DNA from 3 places in the Micromonospora sp. WMMD975 genome. Region 3 is predicted to be linked to each of the others. Evidence: riboswitches for the same ligand, from Rfam matches in the RefSeq annotation. Region 3 holds a riboswitch; each other region holds the start of a gene.
What was found. A riboswitch is a leader RNA that binds a small molecule or an ion and turns the genes downstream of it on or off. The one in region 3 is predicted to bind cobalamin.
Positions count from the first base shown of each region.

Region 1: linked by a shared signal. The riboswitch ahead of O7613_RS12020 (ribonucleoside-diphosphate reductase subunit alpha) and the one ahead of O7613_RS24445 (hypothetical protein) in region 3 are both predicted to bind cobalamin.
Region 2: linked by a shared signal. The riboswitch ahead of O7613_RS14770 (acyl-CoA thioesterase) and the one ahead of O7613_RS24445 (hypothetical protein) in region 3 are both predicted to bind cobalamin.

Region 1 is NZ_CP120739.1:2,765,738-2,771,584, reverse strand. Features, by position in the region: gene O7613_RS12030 (hypothetical protein) at 1-919, opposite strand, end outside; gene O7613_RS12025 (ribonucleotide-diphosphate reductase subunit beta) at 1,105-2,082, opposite strand; gene O7613_RS12020 (ribonucleoside-diphosphate reductase subunit alpha) at 2,121-4,466, opposite strand; cobalamin riboswitch at 4,589-4,800, opposite strand; gene O7613_RS12015 (PepSY domain-containing protein) at 4,925-5,847, opposite strand, start outside.
Region 2 is NZ_CP120739.1:3,441,681-3,447,527, forward strand. Features, by position in the region: gene def (peptide deformylase) at 1-285, shown strand, start outside; gene tsaD (tRNA (adenosine(37)-N6)-threonylcarbamoyltransferase complex transferase subunit TsaD) at 289-1,332, shown strand; gene O7613_RS14765 (LysE family translocator) at 1,385-2,008, opposite strand; gene O7613_RS14770 (acyl-CoA thioesterase) at 2,012-2,524, opposite strand; cobalamin riboswitch at 2,650-2,861, opposite strand; cobalamin riboswitch at 2,991-3,205, shown strand; gene metE (5-methyltetrahydropteroyltriglutamate--homocysteine S-methyltransferase) at 3,320-5,557, shown strand; gene O7613_RS14780 (ATP-binding cassette domain-containing protein) at 5,796-5,847, shown strand, end outside.
Region 3 is NZ_CP120739.1:5,493,017-5,498,863, reverse strand. Features, by position in the region: gene O7613_RS24460 (energy-coupling factor transporter transmembrane component T) at 1-265, opposite strand, end outside; gene O7613_RS24455 (hypothetical protein) at 258-1,175, opposite strand; gene O7613_RS24450 (cell wall anchor protein) at 1,172-2,638, opposite strand; gene O7613_RS24445 (hypothetical protein) at 2,773-3,318, opposite strand; cobalamin riboswitch at 3,417-3,555, opposite strand; gene O7613_RS24440 (DUF2470 domain-containing protein) at 3,682-4,413, shown strand; gene O7613_RS24435 (VTT domain-containing protein) at 4,468-5,154, opposite strand; gene O7613_RS24430 (phosphatase PAP2 family protein) at 5,191-5,571, opposite strand; gene O7613_RS24425 (HAMP domain-containing sensor histidine kinase) at 5,830-5,847, opposite strand, start outside.

The DNA.
Region 1 (5,847 bases), 2.7 Mb from region 3:
CCGCGCTGACCACGATCGGACCGCTGCGGTACTGCCAGTTGGTGGCCGGCTGGCTCGACATGTCGGTGAAGGCCAGCGCGACCCGCTGGATCACCCGCGCCTGGGTGCGCTTCGCCGAGCCGGCGTCGATGGGGTCGACGACCGTGATGTCGTACCCGCCGACCGCCGCGTACGACCCGTCGGACCAGCGGCCGTCCCAGTCCACGTTGAACGCGCCGCCGTAGAACGGGGCCTCGTAGAGCGTGAACGACGCGCCTGTCGCCTGCGCGGTGACGGTGAACCGCAGCGCCGACGGCACCGACAGCGAACCGCTGATCGTCAGCCGCTCGCCGAGCCGCGGGTCGAACTCCCGGGGCGTGCCGGTCGGCGGCGGCGACGTGATGCCGATCGTGGTCGGCCGGGGCGCGACCGTCACCGTGAAGATCGCCCGCGACGGCCCGCCGCTGGTGCTCCACCGGGACGTGCCGCTCCGGCCGCCGAGCAGGCTCGTGGTCGCCCAGTCCTTCGCCGCGCCGGGGTTGAGGTCGGCCTGCTCGCGGCTGCCGCCCTCGGTGGAGTCGTCCTCCCACAGCTCGAAGGTGACCCGGAAGTCGCCGGTGACCGAACGCCCGGCGCAGACCGTGCTCGGCGTGACGATGTCCGTCCCCGACGTGGCCGGCAGCGCCATCTCGCAGCGCTGCTGCTGGCCGTTGTCCTGGGTGATGACGGCGACGCCGAACAGTTCCGGCGGGTCGCAGATGACCAACCAGACCCGGTCGAGGCACTCGGTGGTGTGCATCTCGTCGACCGTGACGGTGACCGTGGAGCCGTAGCTGGCCACGGCCGGCGCGGCCGGCAGCGCGGCGGCGAACGCCACCCCGACCACCGTGGCCAGCGCCGCCGCCAGGAACGGCCGCAGCCGTTGACGTATCCGTTTCACGCGTTCCCCCCTCGTCCGCCGACGCCCGCCCGGGACCGGCGCAGACAACTGTGCGGATCGGCGTGGACGCGGGCGATACGCGCATGCGCGTACCGGGGATGTCGCCGGCCGGACTGCGGACCCGGCGGCGGTGTGCGGTCGGTCGTCCCGGCCGCCGCGGGCGCGGCCGGGACGACCGACGACGGTCAGAAGTCGTCGTCGAAGGTGACGCTGCCGGTCACCCCGACCTGGTACGCCGACACCCGCCGCTCGAAGAAGTTCGACAGCTCCTGCACGTCCTGCAACTCCATGAACGCGAACGGGTTGCCGCTGCCGTACATCGGCGCGATGCCCAGCGCGGCCAGCCGACGGTCGGCGACGTGTTGCAGGTACGCGCGCATGTCCGTCGGCGACATCCCGGACACGCCCTGGCCGAGGAGGTCCTCGGCGAACTGCGCCTCGCACTCCACCGCCTCGGCGAGCATGTCCCGGACCTGCCGCTCCATCTCGTCGTCGAACAGGTCCGGCTCCTCGGCGCGCACCGTGTCCACCACGTCGAAGGCGAACGCCATGTGCATCGACTCGTCGCGGAACACCCAGTTGGTGCCCGACGCCAGCCCGTTGAGCAGCCCCCGGGAACGCAGGAAGTAGACGTAGGCGAACGCGCCGTAGAAGAAAAGCCCCTCGATGCAGGCGGCGAAGCAGATGAGGTTGAGCAGGAACGCCCGCCGGTCCGCCCGGGTGCGCAGCTCCCGCAGCTCGAAGATGGAGTCGATCCACCGGAAGCAGAACTCGGCCTTGCGGGCGATCGACGGGATGTTCTCCACCGCCGCGAACGCGGCGAACCGTTCGGTCTCGTCCGGCACGTAGGTGTCCAGCAGGTTCAGGTAGAACTGGACGTGCACCGCCTCCTCGAACAGCTGCCGGGACAGGTAGAGCCGGCCCTCCGGGGAGTTGACGTGCTGATAGAGGTTGAGCACCAGGTTGTTGGCGACGATGGTGTCGCCGGTGGCGAAGAACGCCACCAGCCGGGACACCAGGTGGCGCTCGGCCGGCGAGAGCCGGTCCAGGTCGGCCAGGTCGGCGTGCAGGTCCACCTCCTCGACGGTCCAGGTGTTGCGGATGGCGTCCCGGTAGCGGTCGAAGAAGTGCGGGTAGCGCATCGGTCGCAGGGTCAGGTTCATGCCCGGGTCGAGCAGCAGGGGCCGGGTCTCGGTGTGCGTCACTGGCAGGCCTCGCAGCTCTCGGGGTTCTCCAGGGAACAGGCCGCCGCCGCGTCCACGACCGGGGCCAGCACCGTGGCCTGCTGGATCCGGGTCGCGGGACGCGACCGCAGGTAGTAGGTGGTCTTCAGCCCGGCCTGCCAGGCGTACCGGTACATCGAGGAGAGCTTGCCGATCGTCGGCGCGCTCAGGAACAGGTTCAGCGACTGCGACTGGTCGACGAACGGCGCCCGCGCGGCGGCCAGGTCGATGAGCGCCCGCTGCGGCAGCTCCCACGCGGTGCGGAACAGCTCCCGCACCTCGGCGGGCAACTCGTCGATGCCCTGCACCGAGCCCTCCGCCCGCTTGATCCGGTCCCGGATCTCCGGCGTCCAGAGCCCGCGTGCCTTCAGCTCCCGCACCAGATACGTGTTGACCTGGAGGAACTCGCCGGACATGGTCTCGCGTTTGAACAGGTTGGACACCTGCGGCTCGATGCACTCGTAGCAGCCGGCGATCGAGGCGATGGTGGCGGTCGGCGCGATCGCCACCAGCAGCGAGTTGCGCAGCCCGTGCGCGGCGATCCGCTCGCGCAGCGCCGTCCAGCGGGCGGTCCGCGCCGGCTCCGCGCCCCACAGGTCCGGGTGCAGGTCGCCCTTCGCGGCCCGGGTCCGGTCGTACGCCGGGTGCGGGCCGAACCGCTCGGCCAGCCCGGCGGACGTCTCCAACGCGGTCAGGAAGATCTCCTCCTGCACCCGGGTGGACAGCTCCCGCGCCCGCGCCGAGTCGAACGGCAGGCGCAGCGTGAAGAACGCGTCCTGAAGACCCATCAGCCCCAGCCCGACCGGCCGCCAGCGCGGGTTCGACGCCGCCGCCTGCGCGGCCGGGTAGTAGTTGATGTCGATCACCCGGTCGAGGAAGACCACCGCCGTGCGCACCGTGGCCCGCAGCTTCTCCCAGTCGACGCCGTCGGCGGTGACGTGCGCGCCGAGGTTGACCGAGCCGAGGTTGCACACCGCCGTCTCGGCGTCGTCGTTGACCTCCAGGATCTCGGTGCACAGGTTGGACAGGTGGATCACGTTCCCCGGCTCGCCGGTCTGGTTGGACAGCCGGTTCGCCGCGTCCTTGAACGTCATCCAGCCGTTGCCGGTCTGCGCCAGGGTGCGCATCATCCGCCCGTACAGGTCCCGGGCCTTCACCGTGCGGACCGCCTTCTTCTCCGCCGCCCGGTACGCGGCGTCGAACGCCTCCCCGTACAGGTCGGGCAGCTCCGGGGCGTCGGACGGGTCGATCAGCGACCAGTCTTCGTCGGCCTCGACCCGGCGCATGAACTCGTCCGGGATCCAGTTGGCCAGGTTGAGGTTGTGCGTCCGCCGGGACTCCTCGCCGGTGTTGTCCCGCAGCTCCAGGAACTCCTCCACGTCCGGGTGCCACGGTTCCAGGTAGACGCAGGCCGCGCCCTTGCGCCGGCCGCCCTGGTTGACCGCCGCGACCCCGGCGTCGAGCGTCTTCAGGAACGGCACGATGCCGTTGGAGCGCCCGTTGGTGCCCCGGATCAACGCGCCCCGGCCGCGTATCCGCGACCAGGAGATGCCGATGCCGCCGGAGAACTTCGACAGCTTCGCCACCTGGTGGTAGCGCTCGTAGATCGAGTCCAGCTCGTCGCGCGGCGAGTCGACCAGGAAGCACGACGACATCTGGGTGTGCCGGGTGCCGGAGTTGAACAGCGTGGGGGAGCTGGGCAGGTAGGCCAGCGCGGACATCAGCCGGTAGAAGCCGACCGCCTCGGCCGGCGTGTGCGACAGCCCGCACGCCACCCGCAGCAGCCAGTACTGCGGTGTCTCCACCACCAGCCGCGACTCCGGGTGCCGCAGCAGGTAGCGGTCCGCCACCGTGCGCAGTCCGAAGTATTCGAAGCGCAGGTCACCGGCGGGGTCCACGGCGTCGTCCAGCTCGCCGGCGTGGCGGGCCACGAACGCGGCGGTGTCGTCACCGACCAGCCCGAGGGCGTGCCCGTACGCGATCGACTGGCTGAAGGTCGCCACCTGCTGCCCGCGGACCTCCTCGTGCACGTACGCGGCAAGCAGCCGGGCCGCCAGTTTCGAGTACTGTGGCTCCTCGCCGATCAGCTCCGCCGCGGTCTGGATCGACAACCGGTCCAGCTCGGCGGTGCTCGCCCCGTCGTACAGCCCGCTTATCGTCTTGGTGGCGACCCGCAACGGGTCCACCTGGTCCAGGTCGGCGACCCAGCGTTCGACCGCCCGGACGATCCGGTTGACGTCGACCGGCTCGGTGTCGCCGTCCCGCTTGCGGACCCGCATCGCCGACCGGCGCTGCTCCGGGGGGCTCTCCCGCACGACCGTCATGACCTCTCCTCGCTGTCACTGGCGATGGCCTCGGACGGCGGGAGAACGCCAACGGGCGCGGCACGACGGCCGGCCCGGCTGCTGGCGTCGGTCGTCCCGCGCGACCTTCGACCGCCGCGCGCGGTGGCGCGCGGCGCGCTGGCAGGTCTTCGGACTCGCGGGCCGGACCGGGTTCGGTCGCCTACTGGCCGTCGCTTCCCAGGCCGGTGGCCCAGTGCTGATGACGGCGGTCGTTCCCACTTACCGCTGCGGGGCAGTCCCGGACTCGCACCGGGTTCCCTCTTGCCTCGACCACCCCCGAAGGCGCGGCCGAACCAGCTGCGGCACCACCATATATGGCGATGAAGGCCCGCACGCAACACCACATGTCGCCCCCCGGCGTGTCAACCCGAAGGAAGGGGCCCCGCTTAACGCATTCGGTAGAGGCGGGGCCCCCGCTTAACACCCCGGCGCGCGCGTCAGCTGCCGGCCGGGGCGGGCGAGACCGGGACCGCCGGGCGGCGGCGACGTTGGCGCAACCCGACCACGGCGTCGATGATGAGGAAGCCGAGCAGCGGGCCACCGAACCACGGCAGCGCCCAGCCGAGCGCCACCACGACCGGCACGCCGACAAGCAGCGTCCACCAGCGCAGCCCGCGTACCGCCCCGCGGGCCGGCGGCGCGCCGAGCGGCGCGCGGCGGTCGGCGCGGGTGGGTCGGCGCTGCCACCACATCCGGTAGCCCCAGACGACGACGCAGAGCAGGCCGAGCGCGAGCGCGGCGAGCAGGATCTGGTTCACCGGCCCGAACAGCCGGCCCATGTGCGCCTGGATGCCGAGCTTGCTGAGCTTCGCCAGCACCGGCCAGTCGGCGAAGTCACTGCGCGCGGTCACCGTCCCGGTGGCCGGGTCGACCGCGACCCGGTCGTACCCGACCGGCCACCTGTCGTCGGTCTGGGCGACCGTCCACGCGGCACCGGCCTCGCCGGGCGGGGTGATCGCGACCGGGCCGGACAGGCCGGCGGCGCGGGCGCCGCCGAGCACCCGGTCGTACGTCGCCGGGTCCGTCGCCGTCGCGGTGGCCGCGCCGCCGTGCTGGTGCTCGCCGCCGCCGGTGGCCGGCGGCGCGCCGGCGAGCGCGGTGGAGATCTCCGGGGTACGGGCCCGCAGCGCGTCCAGCCCGGCGCCGAAGTTCGCCCCGGCGTAGCGGGACCAGGTCAGGCCGGTGGCGGAGAGGAAAAGCAGGCCGACGGCGAGCCACACACCGGTGGTGGCGTGCCAGCCCCGGGTCCGGCGCACGCCCCGGGCGGCGGACAGGTCGGGCACGAGCAGGTGCCGGGCCCGGGACCGGCCCGCCGCGCGCCGGCGCCACCACAGCACCACACCGCCGAGCGCCAGCACCC
Region 2 (5,847 bases), 2.1 Mb from region 3:
CACCTGCCCGAGCAGCGGGATCTCGTCACCGACAGCGAGGGCTGCCTGTCCGTGCCCGGCCAGTACGCCGAGGTCACCCGCCCGGCCACCGCCGCCGTTTCCGGCCTTGACCTGCACGGCCGGCCGGTGCGCATCGACGGCACCGGCACCCTCGCCCGCTGCCTGCAACACGAGGTCGACCACCTCGACGGCCTCGCCTACGTCGACCGGCTGCCCGCCCGCACCCGCAAACGCCTCCTCGCCGCCGCGGCCGAACACCCCGGCGTCGGCGTCGGACAGGACTGAGCGGTGCCGGTCGTCCTCGGCATCGAAACGTCCTGCGACGAGACCGGCGTCGGCATCGTCGCCGACGGTGTCCTGCTCGGCGACGCCCTCGCCACCAGCATGGACGCACACGCCCGCTTCGGCGGCGTCGTGCCCGAGATCGCCGCCCGCGCCCACCTGCACGCCATCGCCCCGATGGTCCGTCACGCCCTCGACCGCGCCGGCCTCGGCTTCGCCGACATCGAGGCCATCGCCGCCACTGCCGGCCCCGGCCTCGCCACCGCCGTACAGGTGGGCCTCGCCGCCGGCAAGGCCTACGCCCTCACCCTCGGCGTCCCCCTCTACGGCGTGCACCACCTGGCCGGCCACGCCGCCGTCGACGTCCTCGACCACGGCCCCCTCCCCGCGCGCAGCGTCGCGTTGATCGTCTCCGGCGGCCACACCAGCCTCCTACTCCTCGGCGACCTCGCCCGCGACCCCGTCGTCCACCTCGGCGACACCGCCGACGACGCCGCTGGCGAAGCCTTCGACAAGGTCGCCCGGCTGCTCGGCCTGCCGTACCCCGGCGGCCCGGCCATCGACGCCGCCGCCCGCCACGGCGACCCCACCGCGATCGCCTTCCCCCGTCCCATGACCGCACGCGTCGACCCGCCCTACCGGTTCTCGTTCTCCGGCCTGAAAACCGCCGTCGCCCGCTGGACCGAACGCCACCACGGCCCCCTGCCCGTCGCCGACATCGCCGCCTCCTTCCAGGAAGCCGTCGCCGACACGCTCACCCGCAAAGCCGTCGCCGCCTGCCACGACCACGACATCGACACCCTGCTGCTCGTCGGCGGCGTCGCCGCCAACAGCCGCGTGCGCACCCTCGCCGAACAGCGCTGCCACGCCGCAGGCATCACCCTGCGCGTCCCCGCACCCCGACTCTGCACCGACAACGGCGCCATGATCGCCGCCATCGGTGATCTTCTCGTCCGCGCAGGTGTGGGCCCGTCAGCGCTGACTCTCGGCGCCGACCCCAACGCCGTCCTGACCCGCGCCACGATTCCCGACGCCGTCTTGCAAGGGTGAGAACGACGCCCAGGTGGCCGGACTGCACGCCGCCCTGTCCGGCGGCGGCGTGTCAGCTCAACGCGAGGCGGACACCGAGAGCGATGAACGCGACCGCACAGAGCCGGTTGATCTGCCGCGACCACCGCTGGTCGGCCAACCGGCGGGCGAGCCGGCCGGCGCCCGCGCCGAGGGTGACGTCCACGGCGAGTTGCACGGTGACGAACAGGGCGCCGAGCAGGACGAGCTGCGCCGTGGCGTTGCCGGCGCCCGGATCGACGAACTGGGGCAGGAACGCCACGCTGAACAGGATCATCTTGGGGTTGAGCAGGTTCGTCACCAGACCCCGCAGGAAGGCCCGACCGGGCGACGCGCCACGGTCCGGACCGGTGACGGCCATCGGATCGCGGTGGCGCGCGGCCCGGACACCCAACACGATCAGGTACGCGGCGCCGGCCCATCGGATCGCCGTGAACAACGTCGGCGACGCGCTGATCACGGTGGCCAGTCCCCCGACCACCGCCGCCACGTGCACGGCCTCCCCCGCGGCGACGCCCAGCGCGGCGACGACGCCCGACCGGGCGCCGTAGCGGGTGGCGTTGGCCAGCACGAACATCATGTCCGGACCGGGGGTGACCATGAGGACGACGATCGCGGCGAGGTAGCCGGCGAGGGTCGCCACGGACAGTCCGAGCATCGCTCAGCCCTCCCCGGCGCCGTCGAGCAGCGCCCGCCGCAGCGACAGCCGATGCTCCCGCCGGATCCGCGCCTCCCGGTAGCGCCGCCGGTCCCCATCGGTCTCCGGCAACAGCGGCGGTACCGGACGGGGGTCGCCGTGATCGTCCACGGCCACCATCACCAGATGCGCCGTCGCCACGTCGACCGGCGGCACCGCCCGGTCCCAGCGGTCCGCGCTGACCTTCACCGCCACCTCCATCGAGCTGCGGCCGGCCCAGGTGATCCGGGCGTCGACGTGGACCACGTCGCCCACCCGGACCGCGCGCAGGAACGCGGTCTCGTCGATGGCGGCGGTGACCGCCGGGCCGTCGGAGTGGCGGGCGGCGACGACCCCGGCGACCGAGTCGATCAGGTTGAGGATCCGGCCGCCGTGCACCGTACCCATCAGGTTGGTGTGGTGCTGGTCCATGATCTGCGACAGGGTCAGGTTCGACGCCGACGGTGGTCGTCCGGCGAGCGTGATGGTGTCGGGCACTGTGCGGGTCCGTCCTCGATGCGGTGGACCGCCGACCGGAGGGCGCGCGTCGAGGGCACGCCGACGGATCGCGTACGGCGTGACACCCGCCCGACCCACCCGCGAGGTCGACGGCAGCGCGCACCGGTGGTGCGCGCGACGCGGGCAGGTCTTCGGACTCGCGGGCCGGACCGGGTTCGGTCGCCTACTGGCCGTCGCTTCCCAGGCCGGTGGCCCAGTGCTGATGACGGCGGTCGTTCCCACTCACCGCTGCGGGGCAGTCCCGGACTTCCACCGGGTTCCCTCTTACGACATCCGGCCGTCGCCGACCGGATGAACCAGCGCTGCCGCCATCGTAGCCAGTCGTCCGAACGTGGCCCGTGTGGCAGGTCGGGGCGGGTGACGCCGGTCTCGTCGCGTCCTGATCGGCGCCGTCGAGGTGTCCCGCGACTCGGACACGACCGCTCACCCGTCGCTCCGTCGTCGTACGATCGTGCGCGGTGCTGGTTCGCCTTCCCGCTTCGGCGGGTGGGCGTCGTAAGAGGGAACCCGGTGCGAGACCGGGACTGCCCCGCAGCGGTGAGTGGGAACGACCGCCGTCAACGAAGCACTGGACCGAAGAGGTCCGGGAAGCGACGGCCAGTAGGCGACCTCGTGTCATGCCCGCGAGTCCGAAGACCTGCCAGCGCCGCGCGCGCCGTCCGGTGCGCGCCGTCGGCGGCCTCTCGGGAGGGCCAGGGCGGAAAGCCGGTACGCCCGTCGTATCCGCTTCTCCCTCCCGAGAGGTCGCCAGGCACCTCGAGGGAAGGACCACCCGTGACAACCTCATTCGGCCAGAGCACCGTGCTCGGCTACCCGCGCATCGGCGCGCGCCGCGAGCTGAAGAAGGCGGTCGAGGCCTACTGGGCCGGCACGCTCGACGCCACCGGCCTGCACGAGACCGCCGCCGAACTGCGGGCGCAGGTGTGGCGGACGCTGCGCGACGCCCGCCTGGACGCGATCCCGTCGAACACCTTCTCCTACTACGACCAGATGCTCGACACCGCCGTCGCCCTCGGCGCGATCCCCCACCGGTTCGCCCGCCTCGGTCTCGACGAACTCGACACCTACTTCGCGATGGCCCGCGGCGTCGACACCGAACCGGCGCTGGAGCTGACCAAGTGGTTCGACACCAACTACCACTACCTGGTGCCGGAGATCGACCCCGACACCTCCTTCACCGCCCGACCGGCCAAGGCCCTGAGCGAGTACGCCGAGGCCCGCGCGCTCGGCATCACCACCCGCCCGGTGCTGATCGGTCCGGCCACGTTCCTGCTGCTGGCCAAGGGCGCCGACCCGTTCGCCCGCCTCGACGACCTGGTCGACACCTACGCCGGCATCCTCACCGCGCTCGCCGGGGCGGGTGTGCCGTGGGTGCAACTCGACGAGCCCGCCTACGTCGCCGACCGCACCCCGGCCGAAATCGACGGCCTGCACCGCGCCTACCGGCGCCTCGGCGACCTGCCGAACCGGCCGCGGATCTTCGTCACCACCTACTTCGGTGACCTCGCCGACGCCCTCCCGGCGTTGCTCGACACCCCGGTCGACGCGATCGGGGTCGACCTCGTCGCCGGTCCGGGGAACCTCGAACGGCTGGCCGGCGCCGGCCCGCTCGGCGGGAAGACGATCGTCGCCGGCCTCGTCGACGGCCGCAACATCTGGCGTACCGATCTGCGGGCCGCCGTCGCCGCCGGAGCCACCGTCGCCGCGTTGGCCGACCACGTCGCGGTGTCCACATCCTGCTCCCTGCTGCACGTCCCGGTCGACCTGAGCGCGGAGACCCGCCTGGACCCTCGGCTGTCCGAACGGCTCGCGTTCGCCCGGCAGAAGCTCGACGAGGTCGTCCTGCTCGGGCGCGCATTGCGCGACGGCACCACCGCCGTGCCGGCACCACCGCCGGCCACACCGGCGTCCTGGCGGCGCGACGATATCCGCGGACGCCTCGCCGCGCTACGCCCCGAGCACCGGCGGCGCGGCGACTACTCCGACCGGGCCGCCCGCCAGCAGCGCCGCCTCGGCCTGCCCGCGCTGCCCACCACCACGATCGGCTCGTTCCCCCAGACCCCCGAGCTGCGCGCGGCCCGCGCCGCCCGCCGGGCCGGCACCCTCGACGACGCCGGCTACACCGCGCGGATGCGCGCCGAGGTCGCCCACGTCATCCAACTGCAGGAGAACCTGGGCCTGGACGTCCTCGTGCACGGCGAGCCGGAACGCAACGACATGGTCCAGTACTTCGCCGAGCAGCTCGACGGGTTCGCCGCCACCGACCACGGCTGGGTGCAGTCCTACGGCACCCGCTGCGTGCGTCCACCCATCATCCACGGCGACGTCGCCCGCCCGGCGCCGATGACCGTCGCCTGGTCCACCTACGCCCAGTCCCTGACCAGCAAACCGGTCAAGGGCATGCTCACCGGACCGGTCACCATCCTCGCCTGGTCCTTCGTCCGCGACGACCAGCCGCTCGCCGACACCGCCGACCAGGTCGCCCTCGCCCTGCGCGACGAGTGCCGCGACCTGGAGACCGCCGGCATCCGCGTCATCCAGGTCGACGAACCCGCACTGCGGGAAACCCTGCCGCTACGCCGCGCCCACCAGCAGACCTACCTGGACTGGGCGGTCGGTGCGTTCCGGCTGGCCATCAGCGGCGTCGCCGACGACACCCAGATCCACACCCATTTGTGCTACTCCGAGTTCGGGGAGGTCATCGCCGCCATCGACGCCCTCGACGCCGACGTCACCAGCATCGAGGCGTCCCGCTCCAAGATGGAGATCCTCGACGACCTCGCCACCATCGGCTACCACCGCGGCGTCGGACCGGGCGTCTGGGACATCCACTCCCCCCGCGTACCGCCGCACGACGAGGTCGTCGACGCGCTGCGCCGCGCCGTCGCCGCGGTGCCCGCCCACCGGCTCTGGGTCAACCCCGACTGCGGCCTGAAGACCCGCGGCTACCCCGAGGTCGAGGCGTCCCTACGGCGCCTCGTCGCGGCGGCGGCCGAGGTACGGAAGGGCTGAGCGCGTCGCCGGGTGGCCGCACGAGAGCGGTCACCCGGCCTGGCCAGTTGGCGCGTCCGGGCCATCCCCCCGGGCACGGCCGGACGGCCCTGCCCGCACGGTCCCGCAGAAGTCGCGGGAACCGCGATCGGGTGGCCTCCGACTATCGGGATGTCGGGTGAGCGCTGTGGCGCGACACGGGGAGGCCACGCGTGGAGGTTCAGGTGAGAGGCGAAGCCCGGCACGACGCGACGGCCGGATGGACGGGCGGGCAAAGGAACTGCGGGCCACCCACCGGGCACAGGCCGGTC
Region 3 (5,847 bases):
GGTACATCCGGAACGCCAGGGCCCACGGGGCGTCGCCGCGCCGCCGGACCACCACCAGCGCGGCGGTGGCGACGAGCAGACCCAGCGGCAGCGGGTTCGTGGTGTGGCTGGCCGCCGTGGCCAGGCCGAGCGCCCACAGCCACCACGCCCCCGGGTGCAGCCCGCGGGGCAGCCGCGCCGCCGACCACCGGACCGGCCGCCGGCCGGTGCCGAGGGCCGGATCCGGGCTGGTCCCGACCGTGGCGGTGGCGGACCGGTCAGGCATCCGGTTCGGTGGTACGCCGTCGCCGCGCGGCGATCAACCCGCCGCCGGCCAGCAGGACGAGCAGCAGCACCCCGGCGATCGTGCCGAACGGTGGACCTGCGCCGTCGCGGGGGGCAGCGACGTCTGTCAACTCCGGCCCGGAGGCGCCCGGCGACGACACGCCGGTGGCCCCACCGGTCGGGGCACCGACCTGGCTCGGCGTCGGCGACGGGGCGCCGGTGGCCGTACCCGTGGGGGCGGGGAGCCCGGTGGCGTCGACGGTCGGTCCGGCCGCACCCGGCCGACCGCCAGGTGGGGCGGCCCCGCGACCACCCTGCGCGGGCGGTGCGACAGGCCCACCACCGGCGGCCGGCGGCGTCGCGACCGGTCCACCACCGCCCGTGGCCGGCGGTGGCGCGGGCGGCGCCGGTGGCGCGGGTCGCTTCGGTACGACGTCGGGCCGGGGCGCGTCGTTGCTGCCGCGGTTGAGCGAGAACGACCAGCCCTCGAAGCTGCCGGCCGGCGGTCTGCGGTTGGCCACGCCCTTGTCGCTGTAGGTCCAGCCACCGCCGTTCGAGGCGTGCCAGTACGACCAGTAGGCGCTGGCCGGCGGCGTGTCGACGCACTTCTCCGCGGCTGCCGACGGCTTGCCCTCGATCCGGCAGATGAACCCCTCGCCCCAGCGCAGCGTGCCGGTGATCGGGAAACCGGCGTTCTTCAGGGCGGTGAGTCCGGTGGCCTGGTCGCCGTGGGCACAGCGGACCACCGTGCCGCCGCCGAGTTCGTTGAAGGCCACCACGACGGTGACCCCGGAGGCGTCCGGGCAGTAGCCGGCCGTGCCGGCGGCCTCCGCCCCCGCGGCCGGTGCGGCAAGGGTGCTCGCGGCGGTCAGGGCGAGGACGATCCCGGCTCGCGCGTACCGGGCCGTCATCTCGTCCGCCGCCGGCCGAGCACCATGAGCAGCACCCCACCACCGACCATCAGCACCGCGACCAGCACGTAGCCGGCGATCGCCGTGCCGGTGGTCGGCAGCCCAACCAGCCCCGGGGCGGGCGGTGCCGTGCTCGGAGCGGCGGTCGCCGCGGGTGGCGTGGTGGCCGACGGGGTCGCCGCCGGCGGGCTCGCGGTGTCGCCGGGGGGCGGGTCGACGGTGCCGGTCGAGGTCGGGGTCGGGTTGGCGGTGGCGCTCGTGGTCGGCGTCGGTGATCCGGTGGGGGAGGCGGTGGGCGAGGCCGTACCGGACGGGGTGGGGTCGGGCGACGGCGGCAGGTCGAGGCCGATCCGACCCAGCGGCACCTGCGCGAGCCCGAGCAGGGCCTGGGCGGTGGCCCGGCGCCACTGGTCCCGGTCGATGTCCGCGATCCCGGCCGCGACGGCTGTCGTGAAACCCTCGGTGTGGTAGGCGACGGCACCCGCGTCGGCGGCTGCCTTTCCGCCGTTCGCGTCGGTGAGCTGCAACGCGGTCAGCGCGTCGGCGGCGCGGGCGGCCTCGGTGTCGCGTCCGGCGGCGGCCAGAGCCTGCCCGGCCAGTCCGGTGCTGTTGGAGTTCGCGCCGGTCGTCGGCCCCGACCCGCCGAAGGAGCCGTCGGCGTGCTGCTGGGCCACCAGCCAGTCGGCGCCCCTGCGCGCCGCGCCGGCCGCCCCGGTGGCGCCGTCGTCGGCGGCGGTCAGCAGCGCCTGCACGGCCATCGCGGTGGAGTCGACGTCGAGGGTGGCGCCGGGTTGTTCGTCGCAGGACGGTGACGGCCCGTCCGCGGTGTCCGGGTAGAGCCGGAAGCCCCCCGCCGCGCACTGCTGCCGGACGAGGAAGTCGACGGTGTCCTGCGGGACGTCACCGCTGCGGGCCAGGCCCAGCACGGCGAAGGACTGGTCGAAGGTGTTGCTGGCGTCCGGGCCGCTGTCGGCGGTGACCCGGCTGGTGATCCGGCCCCGCTGGTCACCGGTGCCCGTCGGGGAGACCAGCGACAGGGTCTCGGCCCGCAGGTCGTACCCGCCGAAGTCGGTGGGGTCGGCGCCGGCGGCGGAGGCGGCGTAGAGCAGCTTCGCGGTGGCTCCGCCGTCGGTGAAGCCCTCGATGCCCCACTCGTCGTAGCTGTTGTAGGCGCGCACGTGCGCCGCGACCTGCGCCGTGGCGGCCTGGCGGGTCGACGTGTCGACGCCGGTGGCGGACAACGCGACGACCCCGTCGATGGTCAGGCCCCAGTCCGGGCCGCCGAACGGTCCGGGCAGAATCCCGTCGGTGAACTCGCCACCGAGCCAGGTCGCGGCGTCCCGCGCGGCGGCGGCGTCGGCTGCGGCGGGAGCGGCCAGCACGGTCATGGGCGTGGTGAGCGCGGCGAGTGCCGCCGCGACGGTGGCGGCGAGGCCGGTGCCGAGTCGCCGGGGCCGGGACATGGGCATGAGGGACGCCTTTCGCAGAGCGGTCGGGGAGAACTCCGGAGAGCACCCGGGACGAGCGCCCGGCCGCCTTCCGACGCCGGGGCGGTGACCGGCACCCGGTGCGCTGCCGGTCACCGCGCCGGTGTGGATCAGGGAGCGGTGATGCCGGGCGCCGCGCCGGAACCGAACGCCCAGCCCTCGACGCTGCCCGGGGCGGGGTTGTAGCCGGCTGCCCCGGAGGAGCTGTAGGACCAGGCGCCGCCGGGCGACGCATGCCAGTACGACCAGTACGCGGTGGCCGGCGGGGTGTTGACGCACGGGTCCGTCGCGGCGGTCGGCTTGCCGTTGATGCGGCAGACGAACGCCAGCCCCCAGCGTTGGGTGCCGGTGACGGTGAACCCGGCGCCCTGCAACGCGGCCAGCCCGGTGGCCGGGTCGCCGAGCGCACAGCCCACCTGGACGCCGCCGCCGAGGGCGGCGTAGTCGACGACGACTGTGACGCCGGAGGTGCCGGTGCAGGCCGCCGCGTGCGCGGCCTGCGGCGCGGGCTCGACGGCGATCAGGGCGACGGCGGCCAGCGCGGCGGTCAGCAGACCGGCGAGCCGGGCCCGGACGGTGGACGGGCGGAGGGCGAGGGCGGCAAGTGTGCCGCGGAACAGGGCGAGGGGGGATTGCCGGCTCAGGCGAACGACCATCGGTAGCGCCTTTCCGGCCCGGCGGTCGTCAGAAACCCGGTCGCCCGGCGGTGCGCGGGGTCGACCGGGACTCCGACCCGTGGGCCACGACGGGTGGGGAGCGGATGCGCGCGTACGCCGGGTATTCGGGCTCACCGCCGGGTGTCTGTCACCTCGACGGCCTACCGTTGCGGGCCAGCGCCGGACTTCGACCGGACTTCCCCCGCACGGACGCGCGGTGTGTTCAGTTGTGGCCACAGTCTGTCCGCACCGGATTACCCATGTCAATCGTCCCTGCTCGGGGTGGTTGACGTCGACGACTCCGGTCCGATGGTCTAGCCTGTCAGTTAGGTAAGGCTAACCTTTCTTGAGGAGGTCGGGACCATGCGCCCCAGCCCGGCGGAAATCGTGCGTACCCTCGTCGCGGGCTGGCTGCCCGCCCTTGTCCACCTGGCCCGACACGCCGGGCCGCACCAGGTCCGGCACGCCACCGACCCGGACGGCCGGGTGCTGCTGCTGGTGCCGATCGTCAGTGATCTCGCCGCGGCGCTGTCGCCGCCGGACGGGGGTGCCGACGTCGCCACCGTCCTCGACGTGCTCGACCTGCCGCCCGCCGCCGGCGCTCCCTCCCTCGGCCGGGCCTGGATCTCCGGCTGGGCGAAGCGGCTGGACGGGGACGAGGCGCGCCGGGCCGCCGTGGACTTCGCCGCCACCCAGCCGACCGGGGACCTGCTCGACGTGGGCCGCCGGTTCCGCCTGTACCGGTTCGAGGTGGCCGAGGTCCGATGGGAACACGCCGGCGGTGTCCGCCGGATCGACCCGGCGGCGTACGCGGAAGCCGAGCCCGACCCGCTGCACGCGGTCGAGGCGGAGTTCCTGGCCGACCTCGCCGACCACCACGCCGAGCAGGTCGCCGGCCACCTGCGCCAGCGGCTGAAGCTGTCCGGCGACGAATCGCCCCGGGTGGTCCGCATCGACAGGTACGGGCTGCTCGTCGCGTACGGCCGGCCCGGCGCGACCCGGCGGATCCGGCTCGGCTTCGAGCGGCCCGTCGCCGGCGTCACCGAACTGTCCCGGCTGCTGCACCCGATGGTCTGCGCCCGGGCCGTCGCCTGACCCCCACCGGTTGTTCGCCGGCCGGAGGTGCCGGCGGCGACCGCGGTGCGTCGTTCAGTCGGCGCCGGATGCGTCCGGAGCGGCCGTCGCGTCGACGGAGGCGGTTGCCGACCGATGGCGGGACCGCAGGAGTTGGATGCCGATGGGCAGGACGGAGATGAGCACGATGGCGATGAGGATGAGCTCGATGTGCGATGCGACGAAGCTGATCTGCCCGAGGAAGTAGCCGAGCACGGTCACGCCGGTTCCCCACAGGACCCCGCCGAGGACGTTGTAGGTGACGAAGGCGCGGTAGTGCATCCGGCTCACCCCGGCGATGACGGGGGTGAAGGTCCGCACGATCGGCACGAAGCGGGCCAGCACGATCGAGCGGGCGCCGTAGCGGGCGAAGAAGGCGTCGGCCCGGCGCACGTTCTCCTGCTTGAACAGGCGGGAGTTGGGGCGACGGAACAGGCTCGGGCCGACGCGCTTGCCGAACAGGTAGCCGGCCTGGTCGCCGATGACGGCCGCGACGGCGGCGAGCAGGCAGACGAGCCAGAGCGGTTGGTGCAGGTAGCGGCCGTCGGCGACGAGGAGTCCGGCGGTGAACAGCAGCGAGTCGCCGGGGAGGAACAATCCGATGAGCAGCCCGGACTCGGCGAAGACGATCGCGAGGATCCCGATCAGCCCGAAGGTGGAGATCAGCCATTCCGGGTCGATCAGGCTGGGGCCCACGGCGAGTGTCGCCTGAGGCGTGGACATGGCATGACCTCCGGAACGAGGGGCGGGGGGTGGTGCTCAGGCGGTGGTGCCGAGGCGGCGGCCGGTACGGCGGTCGTAGGCGCGGCCGACGACGCCGATGGTGGCGACCGCTCCGGCGGCGATGAGTGCGCCGGCGAGGATGTCCCCGGGGTAGTGCACGCCGGTCCAGACCCGGGCGAAGCCGATGACGGCGGCGAGCACGCTCAGCGCCAGTCCCCATCGGCGGGACAGGAACGCCCCGACGGCGAACGCCACCGCGAACGCCGCCGTCGCGTGGTCGCTCGGCAGCGACGGCCCGGCGGCGTGTGGGATCAGCTGGTGCACGGCATGGGCCTGGAAGGGCCGTACCTCGGTGCTGAACGCGGCAACGGCCTGCCCGACGGCGAAGGCCAGCCCGAGGGACGCGACGACGCGCACCAGGGCGGCGCGGCCGTACCGCAGGGTGGGCCAGGACAGGTATGGCCGCGGTGGCGGCGAGGACGTAGATCAGCCACACCGCCGTCCATTCGAAGAAGTCGTCGACGAGGTCACTGCGGCCGGCTGTGTCGTTGACGATCTGGAACAGGTGATAGTTCATCGTTCCCCCGTGACGGTGACGGCTCCGGCCCGTGCAGGCGCCTCCTGTCCAGGGTGCCGCCCGTCACCTGAGAGGAGCCTGAAACCGCCGAGGTCGGTTCAGTGATCTTCGGAGTC